2 regions of the Paraburkholderia aspalathi genome follow, and region 2 is predicted to be linked to the other one. Evidence: riboswitches for the same ligand, from Rfam matches in the RefSeq annotation. Region 2 holds a riboswitch; the other holds the start of a gene.
What was found. Region 2 has a riboswitch for cobalamin ahead of cobG (precorrin-3B synthase). Riboswitches for the same ligand answer to the same signal wherever they lie in the genome.
Positions count from the first base shown of each region.

Region 1: another riboswitch for cobalamin. It lies ahead of cobA (uroporphyrinogen-III C-methyltransferase); the one in region 2 lies ahead of cobG (precorrin-3B synthase).

Region 1 covers NZ_CAJNBA010000012.1:107,276-111,484, forward strand. The annotation lists gene KHO30_RS36320 (cobyrinic acid a,c-diamide synthase CobB) at 1-64, opposite strand, end outside; gene cobO (cob(I)yrinic acid a,c-diamide adenosyltransferase) at 68-670, opposite strand; gene KHO30_RS39445 (cobalamin biosynthesis protein) at 667-1,194, opposite strand; partial or broken gene cobA (uroporphyrinogen-III C-methyltransferase) at 1,195-1,917, opposite strand; cobalamin riboswitch at 2,142-2,369, opposite strand; cobalamin riboswitch at 2,449-2,721, shown strand; gene cobW (cobalamin biosynthesis protein CobW) at 2,906-4,006, shown strand; gene cobN (cobaltochelatase subunit CobN) at 4,012-4,209, shown strand, end outside.
Region 2 covers NZ_CAJNBA010000001.1:2,386,013-2,390,221, forward strand. The annotation lists gene KHO30_RS10560 (precorrin-8X methylmutase) at 1-441, opposite strand, end outside; gene cobG (precorrin-3B synthase) at 434-1,945, opposite strand; cobalamin riboswitch at 2,030-2,208, opposite strand; gene cbiE (precorrin-6y C5,15-methyltransferase (decarboxylating) subunit CbiE) at 2,293-3,558, shown strand; gene KHO30_RS10575 (cobalt-precorrin-5B (C(1))-methyltransferase) at 3,558-4,209, shown strand, end outside.

The DNA of each region.
Region 1 (4,209 bases), on a different contig from region 2:
TAATCGTGGTCTTGCCTTGGCCCGACGCGGGCGCGCTAATGAACAGGGCGGGGCACGCGGACATCGCTCAGAACTCCACGCCGCGCTGCGCTTTCACGCCTTGCTCGCGATACGGATGCTTGACGATGCGCATTTCGGTGACGAGGTCGGCGGCTTCGATCAGCGCGTCCGGCGCGTGACGGCCGGTCACCACCACGTGCAGCATCTCCGCGCGCCCGGTCAGTACCGACAGCACTTCGTCGAGCGGCAGGTATTCGTACTTCAGCACGGTGTTCAGTTCGTCGAGGATCACCATCTGATAGTCGCCGCTTTCGATCATGCGGCGTGCTTCGTTCCACCCTTTGCGCGCGGTGGCGATGTCGGCGTCGCGATTCTGCGTGTTCCAGGTATAGCCGTCGCCCATCGTGACGAAGTCGCAATTGGCGATCGCGCCGAGGAAGTCGCGTTCCGACGTATGCAGCGCGCCCTTGATGAACTGCACGACGCCGAGGCGCATGCCATGCCCAAGCACGCGCACGGCCATGCCGAACGCTGCGGTGGTTTTGCCTTTGCCGGTGCCGGTATTGACGATCAGCAGACCTTTTTCGACGGTGGCGCTGGCCTGCTTCTTCTCGTGGCCCTCGCGCCGGCGTTCGGTCATGCGTTGATGCGATTCGGGATCGGTCTTCATGGAAGGTCCTGTTCTTGAGTGTTGTTGTTTGTGTGTTCGCAGGCGAGGCGGGCGGTGGTCGATGCTATCGCGACGGTGATGCCGGCATGTACGGTTTTGCGCACGAGTAGCCGTGCGTTGGCGGTATCGGCTGCAAACGAGGCAACTGGGGTCATTGAGCTAATTGAGGCATGGGCCGCATCAGATTCGGTCGCCGCAGCGAGCAAGGCGCACGGCTCGCAGACGCCGTCTATGCCGAGATGCTCACGTGTGGCCGCCGACGGATCGTTCACGGAGATCGCCGCAATCTGCTCGCGGCTGAACAGCTTCAGCGGCAACGCATGACGTGCGCAAAATTCGAGCAAACCGGTTTCGTGAGCTTTGACGTCGACTGAGGCGATCGTGCTGATTTCGTCGAATGAATGCGAGCCGAGCGTGGCACGTACAGCCGTTTCGATTTCCTCGGCGGAGCTGTGCAAACGACAACCGATGCCGACGGTTAGCGTTTTCCTTGCGTGGCGCTGGGATTCGCTGCCGACTTTCACCGCATCCCGCGCCAAAGCCAGCGACGCCACACCGCCGATCACCACGATCGCCGGCGACCCGAGCCCGGCGCGCGAGACCGTATCGGCGAACTCGCCGAGCCGCGCGAGCGCATGCCGTTGCTCGGGGCGCGTGGCCGATTCGATCGCGGCGCACGGCGTATCGGCGCTCATCCCGGCTGCGAGCAATGTGTCGACGATTTCGTTCAGTCGCCGCATGCCCATGTAAATCACCAGCGTCATTCGCGTAGCGACGAGCGCGGCCCAGTCCGGCTCGCCGCTGCCGGCGCCGTGTCCGGTGACGAACACCACGCCTTGCGCGTGATCGCGATGCGTCACAGGAATGCCGATTGCCGCGGGCGCCGCAATCCCGGCGGTGATGCCGTTGATCACGTCGACGCTAATGCCTGCGGCATGGAGCGCTTCTTGTTCTTCGCCGCCACGGCCGAACACGAACGGATCGCCGCCTTTCAAACGGGCGACGCTGCGTCCCGCCCGCAAATGCTCGAGCATTTGCGCGACGATGCCGGCCTGCGGCGTCGACGGATGCCCGCCGCGTTTGCCGACATACACGACCAGCGCATCGGCGCGCGCGAACTGCAGTACTTCAGGATTCACCAGATCGTCGACCAGCACCACATCGGCTTGCGCCAACGCGCGCGTCGCTTTGAGCGTCATCAGTTCGACGTCGCCGGGACCGGCGCCGATCAGCCAGGCGCGGCTCATCGCAGCGTGCATGGCGCACGCCATGTCGTGACGAATGGGAGCGGCTGAGGCGCGAAGAGGCCGGAGGCGGCAGAAATTGAGGTCATGCGGTGCAACAGATTACGCGCGACGAAAAACGCCGCTCGCCGCGTTTCCCACAGGAAAACGCCAACGGCCGCGTCACGTCGTGCTTCAGCGCCTTCACATCCGTCCCTCGCGGATTCCGGCGGCCGGCAGCGTGACGTTCACTGCCTCCGCGTCTGGCCGGTATCCGGGCTGGCGGCCTCATGCGTTTTGCCTTCCCGTCCGGATTCGTCGGACAGTGGCATCAAAAACGCATGCGCGATGCGAAAGCACCGCAGGTCGCTTACCGTTGCGGGGACAGCACAGGTTGAGCGCAGCGAGCGCGGCCTGTTTCCCGTTTAACTGCACATGCGATCGCATATGCGGGCACCAAACGCGCGCATACGATAGCACACGGCAGGCCGCGCCGGCACTGTGGAAAGGCCTTGCCGAAGCCCGCGTTTCCTTGACGGCAGGGGGCGCTCGGCCTAAACTCGCACGCACTTTGGTGCTCGTGTGCGCGCTCGTGCGCATGCAGTTAAACGGGAAACAGGGTGCCCACCTGCAATGGACCGGGTCAACCTGTGCTGCCCCCGCAACGGTAAGCGAAAAGCGGTGCGTTCTTGAGCGCCGCGGAGCCGGCTTCGATGTCCACGCGCAAGGCCGCGTCGGCATATAACCACTGGGCGAGAAACCACTCGTCCGGGAAGGGGAAGCGGCGCTGTCGCCAGCCCGGATACCGGCCAGACTACGAAGAACGACCATCGCGGGGATGCGGTGGCGCGTTCATGACCTCATTCTCGTTTCCAGTTTTTGGTTGCCTCGGCAACGCCGTTGTCCGTCCCCGTGTTTTGTTAATGTCGTGGTTTGGGGTGTGTGCCCCGTTTGCCCGGCCTATACACGATGCCTCGGCGTGCACGAGCAACTCCTACGGATGGACCTCACGATGCAAACTCAAATGCGCAAGATCCCCGTCACCATCGTCACGGGCTTTCTCGGCAGCGGCAAGACCACGCTGCTGCGGCACATTCTTCAGCATGCGGGCGGCAAGCGCATCGCGGTGATCGTCAACGAGTTCGGCGAGCTCGGCATCGACGGGGAAATCCTCAAGGGTTGCGGCATCGGCTGCGATGAGAACGGCGTCGAGACCGAAGGGCAGCTGTATGAACTCGCGAACGGCTGCCTGTGCTGCACCGTGCAAGAGGAGTTTTTCCCGGTGATGGAAAAGCTGGTGGAGCGCCGCGAGCAGATCGATCACGTGCTGATCGAAACGTCAGGTCTCGCGTTGCCGAAGCCGCTGGTGCAGGCGTTCAACTGGCCGCAGATCAAGAATAGCTTTACCGTCGACGCGGTCGTCACCGTGGTAGACGGCCCGGCCGCGTCGAGCGGCCAGTTCGCCGACAACCCAGTCGCCGTGGATGCGCAACGCAAGGCCGATCCGAATCTCGATCACGAATCGCCGCTGCACGAATTGTTCGAAGATCAATTGTCGGCGGCCGATCTGGTGATTCTGAACAAAACCGATCTGCTCGACGAAGCGCGTCAAGCTTCTGTCGAAGCCGTCATCCGCGAAGAAATTCCGCCGCAAGTGAAGATCGTGCGCGCGCAGATGGGTCAACTTGATCTGCATACGCTGCTGGGCCTCGAAGCGGCGTCGGAAGAAACGATTCATCTGCGTCACGATCACCATGGTTCGGCCGAAGACGCCGATCACCATCACGACGAGTTCGATTCGGTGGTGGTGCACGCGAATGTTTCGTCGCGCGAAGCTGTGATCGCCGCGTTGCAAGGGCTCGTCGAAACCAACACGATTTACCGCGTCAAAGGTTTCGCGGCGCTGCCGGGTGCGGCGATGCGTCTGGTGATACAGGGCGTGGGCCGTCGATTCGATAGTTACTTCGACCGGCGCTGGCAGGCGGGCGAAATGGGCGCAGAGCAACAAAGCCGCTTTGTGCTGATCGGCGAAGACCTCGATCAGGCCGCGCTGCAACAGGCATTCGACGCCGCCTTGGGCGCCGTGGCGAGCGCCCAGCCGCAACAGGCGTAACCCTCATGCATCTGCTGCGCACCACGCCGGGCGGTTTTGTCGACGATACACAGGGCGTGATCCGGATCGATCAGCAGCCCGCCGATATCGTGGTGCTCAGTTCCGCGGATACCACGCTGTCATTGCTCGCGAGCGTGTTTCCGCGTCTGGGCGAGGGTTTTCCGAGCGTGCGGCTTGCGAACGTCACGTATTTGCGGCAACCG
Region 2 (4,209 bases):
GAGCATATCGAGCAGATGAAAGAGGGCGGTCGGCGCATTGCCGATCACGACGACGCTGCCGGCCAGCTGCGGCCGCCACAATTCGAGCGCGGCCGCCGAGCGCGTATTGCCGAGTTCGCGCGCGAGCGCAGGCACGTCCTGATGCGTCAGCGTGCAGATCACGTCGTTGTTGACGGGAAGTCGTGCGCGCGTGATGCCTTGCGCCACCATGCCGGCATCACACAGAATCGGCGCGCCTTGCGCGAGCGCCGTACGGCCCGCGGCGCCTGCGCCTTCGGAAAACTGAAGATCTTCAACGACGTCGATCATGCCGCAGGCGTGGATCACGCGCACCGCGAGTTTCTCGAGGTCGGCAGGGATACGCGATAAGTCGGCCTCCGCACGTATCGTCGCGAAGGATTGGCGATAGATCTCCTGACCGTCGCGAATGTAATCAAGCATCTGAGGGGCTCCGGGCCGGGTGTGCCAATGGGTCGAGCATATCGGCGGCCTGTTCGATCGTGAGTTGGTGCGCGACGCACGAGCCGAAACCCGGCTGGCCGTCGCGGCGATAAAGGTCGTAGATGCCGGGCGCTGCGGCCAGCAGCGTGTAAGGCGCGCAATGTGCGGCGGCGCATGAGCGCGGACAGCCGCTCAGATGGACATCGACGCCGTCAGGTAAGCGATCTGCTAGAAGTAACGCGTCGGCTTTGGTGTCAGAGAGGCTTTTTGCGCAGCCTGTGGAACCGGCGCAGGCGATCAAACGCGCCATAGGCTGCGCGGGATCGCAGGCGAGGCCTAGCGCGTTCATTTCAGCGAGCACGGTGGGCGCGGCATCGGCTGCGATATCGGGCAGCAATACGCTTTGCCAGGGCGTCATGCGCAGCGTGCCGTTGCCTTGCTGTTGCGAGAGCGTGGCGAGGCCGCGCAAGGTCGTGGCGTCGAGGCGTCCGAGCGGCGGTTGGCCGCCTACGTGCAGCATTCCCACAACTCGCTGTGCGTGCGCGCCGAGTCGCAAAGTGGCATCGGCAGGTGTGGGGCGTTGCCAGTTTGCAAGCGATGTGTCGCGTGACAGCCGGAAATCGACGTACGTTTGAGCGTGCTGCAATACGGCGTCGATGGAATGCGCGGCGAGCAGGTGACGCATGCGCGTGTCATCTGGAGCGGCCAGATCGAGGAACGTGTGCAGCAGCGCGCAGACGAGGTCTGTGACTTGCGAAGGCAGCACGGCGGCGAGAGCGCCGGCGTAGTTCGGACGAGAATGGTCAACGGCGCTATGCGCGATGTGTTGGAAGGCATCGGAGTTCGCCGCAGCTGACGGGCAACCCGCCAATCCGAACACAAATCGCACACCGTCTTCGGCCTGCGTCGCCGCGAGCCAGACATCATGCGGATGATCCAGTCTGGCAAGACGCTCACCACCATCGAGCAGAAGCGCGAATTTCGGCGATAGCGCCGCGAAACGCGCTTCGGATTGCAGCAAGGTGAGCAGTTCAACGCAAAGCGGCCTTGTATCGAACAGCGCAAACGGATCGCGTCCGGCAGTCGGGCTCACCATCACATTGCGAACATCGTCCGCAGCGGACGCCGAAATTGAGCCAGGAGTTTGTTGTGAGCTCGTGAGCAGCAAGCTGACAGCATCCGCTGCACCGCCCGTCGGAATCGGCCCAAGCCCCGCCTCGACCAGCGCCGCGATCAACGCCGCCTCATGCCCGCTTCGCACACCACGCACCTGCAGATTCGCGCGATTGGTCAGCTCGACCACGCCCGCCCCATACCGCTCGCTGACATCAGCAATCACCGCAGCCTGCGCCGCACTCAACTCGCCTCCGGGCAATTTAATCCGGCAAATCCCCCCATCACGCGCCGCGACGATGCGCAGCAGCCCCGGACACGCCGAGGGCCGCAGCACGAGAGCCGCGTCGGACAAAGCAGTGGAGGGCGAAGCTTGATTCAAGACGGACACCGGGTTGAGCGTCGCGCGACGGCCCGAGCAAGCCGCAAAGCGGCCGTTGCTACGGCATCGGTACACCCCGCCCGATGTAGGCTGGCACGAACAGTCTGGCCGGCAGGTCTCCTGGCTCGCAGGTCATGGTCCGCCGCGGCCTTCCCGGTCGAACCAGTGGCGCGGAGCGCAGGCGGACTCGCTGCATACAGTTGCGGGGGCAGCCACAGCGACACTGTGTTCCCTCTTCGGCCCCGAAGGGCACCGGCGGCTGTATTATGCCTTTTTTCGAACAGCACAACGAGGCTGGACGCTTTGATCGGCGTGGCACAGCGCATTATTTGAAGATACAGAAAGAGGATGGATGCATGCCGGCGTGGCTGACCGTGGTGGGCATAGGCGATGACGGCTTCGCCGGCTTGGGGAAGCCCGCGCGGCGTGCTTTGCTGGAAGCGTCGGTGGTTTATGGCGGCGAACGGCATCTGGCGATGCTGCCCGCGCGCCTCGCCGCGCGCCGCGCGGCATGGCCGAAGCCGTTCGATCTCGCGCCTTTGCTGGCGGAGCGTACAGGGCCCGTGTGTGTGCTGGCGAGCGGGGATCCGATGCTGTTCGGCGTCGGCGCGACTCTCGCGCGGCAGTTGCCAGCGGGTGATTTGCGGGTGCTGCCTGCGCCGTCGTCGTTGTCGCTGGCGGCCGCGCGGCTTGGCTGGCCGCTGCAGGACGTCGCCACGGTTTCGCTGGTGGGACGGCCGTTGCCGACGCTGAATGCTCATCTGCACGACGGCGCGCGCGTCTTCGTGCTGAGTGCCGACGGGCGCACGCCTGCAACGCTGGCCGAACTGCTGAATGCACGCGGTTTCGGCGCGACGCGGATGACCGTGCTGGAACATCTGGGCGGTGATCTGGAGCGGTGCATAGATGGCCGCGCGGACCAGTGGCCCGCAGGGGAAGTGGCGGCGCTGAACTTGATCGCGCTTGAATGCCGCGCAACGGAAGGCGCCCCGCGTCTGCCGCTGACGGTCGGTTTGCCCGACGATGCCTTTCGCCACGACGGTCAGTTGACCAAACGCGACGTTCGCGCGATCACACTGGCGCGCCTCGCGCCGACGCCCGGCGAATTGCTATGGGACGTGGGCGCGGGCAGCGGCTCGATCGGCATCGAATGGATGCGCGCACACCCGACTTGCCGCGCGATCGCGATCGAAGGGCACGCGGAGCGGCAGCGCTTCATCGAACACAATCGCGATGCGTTGGGCGTGCCGGGTTTGCAACTGGTGGCCGGCCGCGCGCCTGATGCGCTGGAGGGATTGGCTGTGCCGGATGCCGTGTTCATCGGCGGTGGGGTGACGGTGCCGGGCGTGCTCGACGCCTGCTGGGCGCGTCTGCGCGACGGCGGACGTCTGGTGGCCAATGCCGTGACCTTGCAAGGCGAGGCAGCGCTGGCGGCGTGGCGTGAGCAACACGGCGGCACGTTGACTCGCATCGCGCTGGCTGACGCGCAGCCGCTCGGCGGCTTCGATACGTGGCGCCAGGCGTTGCCGATTACGCTGCTGGAGGTGACGAAGCTGGCCAGCAGCGCGAGCGCCACATGCAGCACGTCCACCGGTTCAACCGACTCACCATTCCATCCGTAATGCGCGAAGAAACGCCCGAACAACCCGCGCCGCTGCGTAGCGGCTACACGACCGGCAGTTGCGCCACCGCGACGTCGCTCGCGGCCGCGCGTCTATTGCTCGCGGGTATCGTCAGCGAGGTCGCGGAGATCGTGTTGCCGAAGGGCCAGCTCGTGCCGATGCCACTGGTGTTCTGCCGCCTGACCGCCGATGGCGCGGAAGCCGGCACAGTAAAAGACGCAGGCGACGACCCCGACGTGACACACGGCGCTATCGTATTCGCCCGCGTGCGCTTGCTTGCCGAACCGGGCGTGATCTTCCGCGCGGGGCCAGGCGTTGGCACGGTGACACGCGCCGGCCTCACGCTGCCAGTCGGCGAACCGGCGATCAATCCCGTCCCGCGCAAGATGATGACCGAGCATCTGACCGAACTCGCCGCGGAACATGGATACACTGGCGGCTTCGAAGTGACGATCGGCGTCGAAGGCGGCGAAGCACTCGCACTGAAAACGATGAACCCGCGCCTCGGCATTCTCGGCGGCCTGTCGATTCTCGGCACCACCGGCATCGTGCGGCCGTTTTCGTGCTCGGCCTATATCGCCTCGATTCATCAGGGCATCGACGTCGCGCGTGCGAACGGTTACCTGCATCTCGCGGCCTGCACCGGCAACG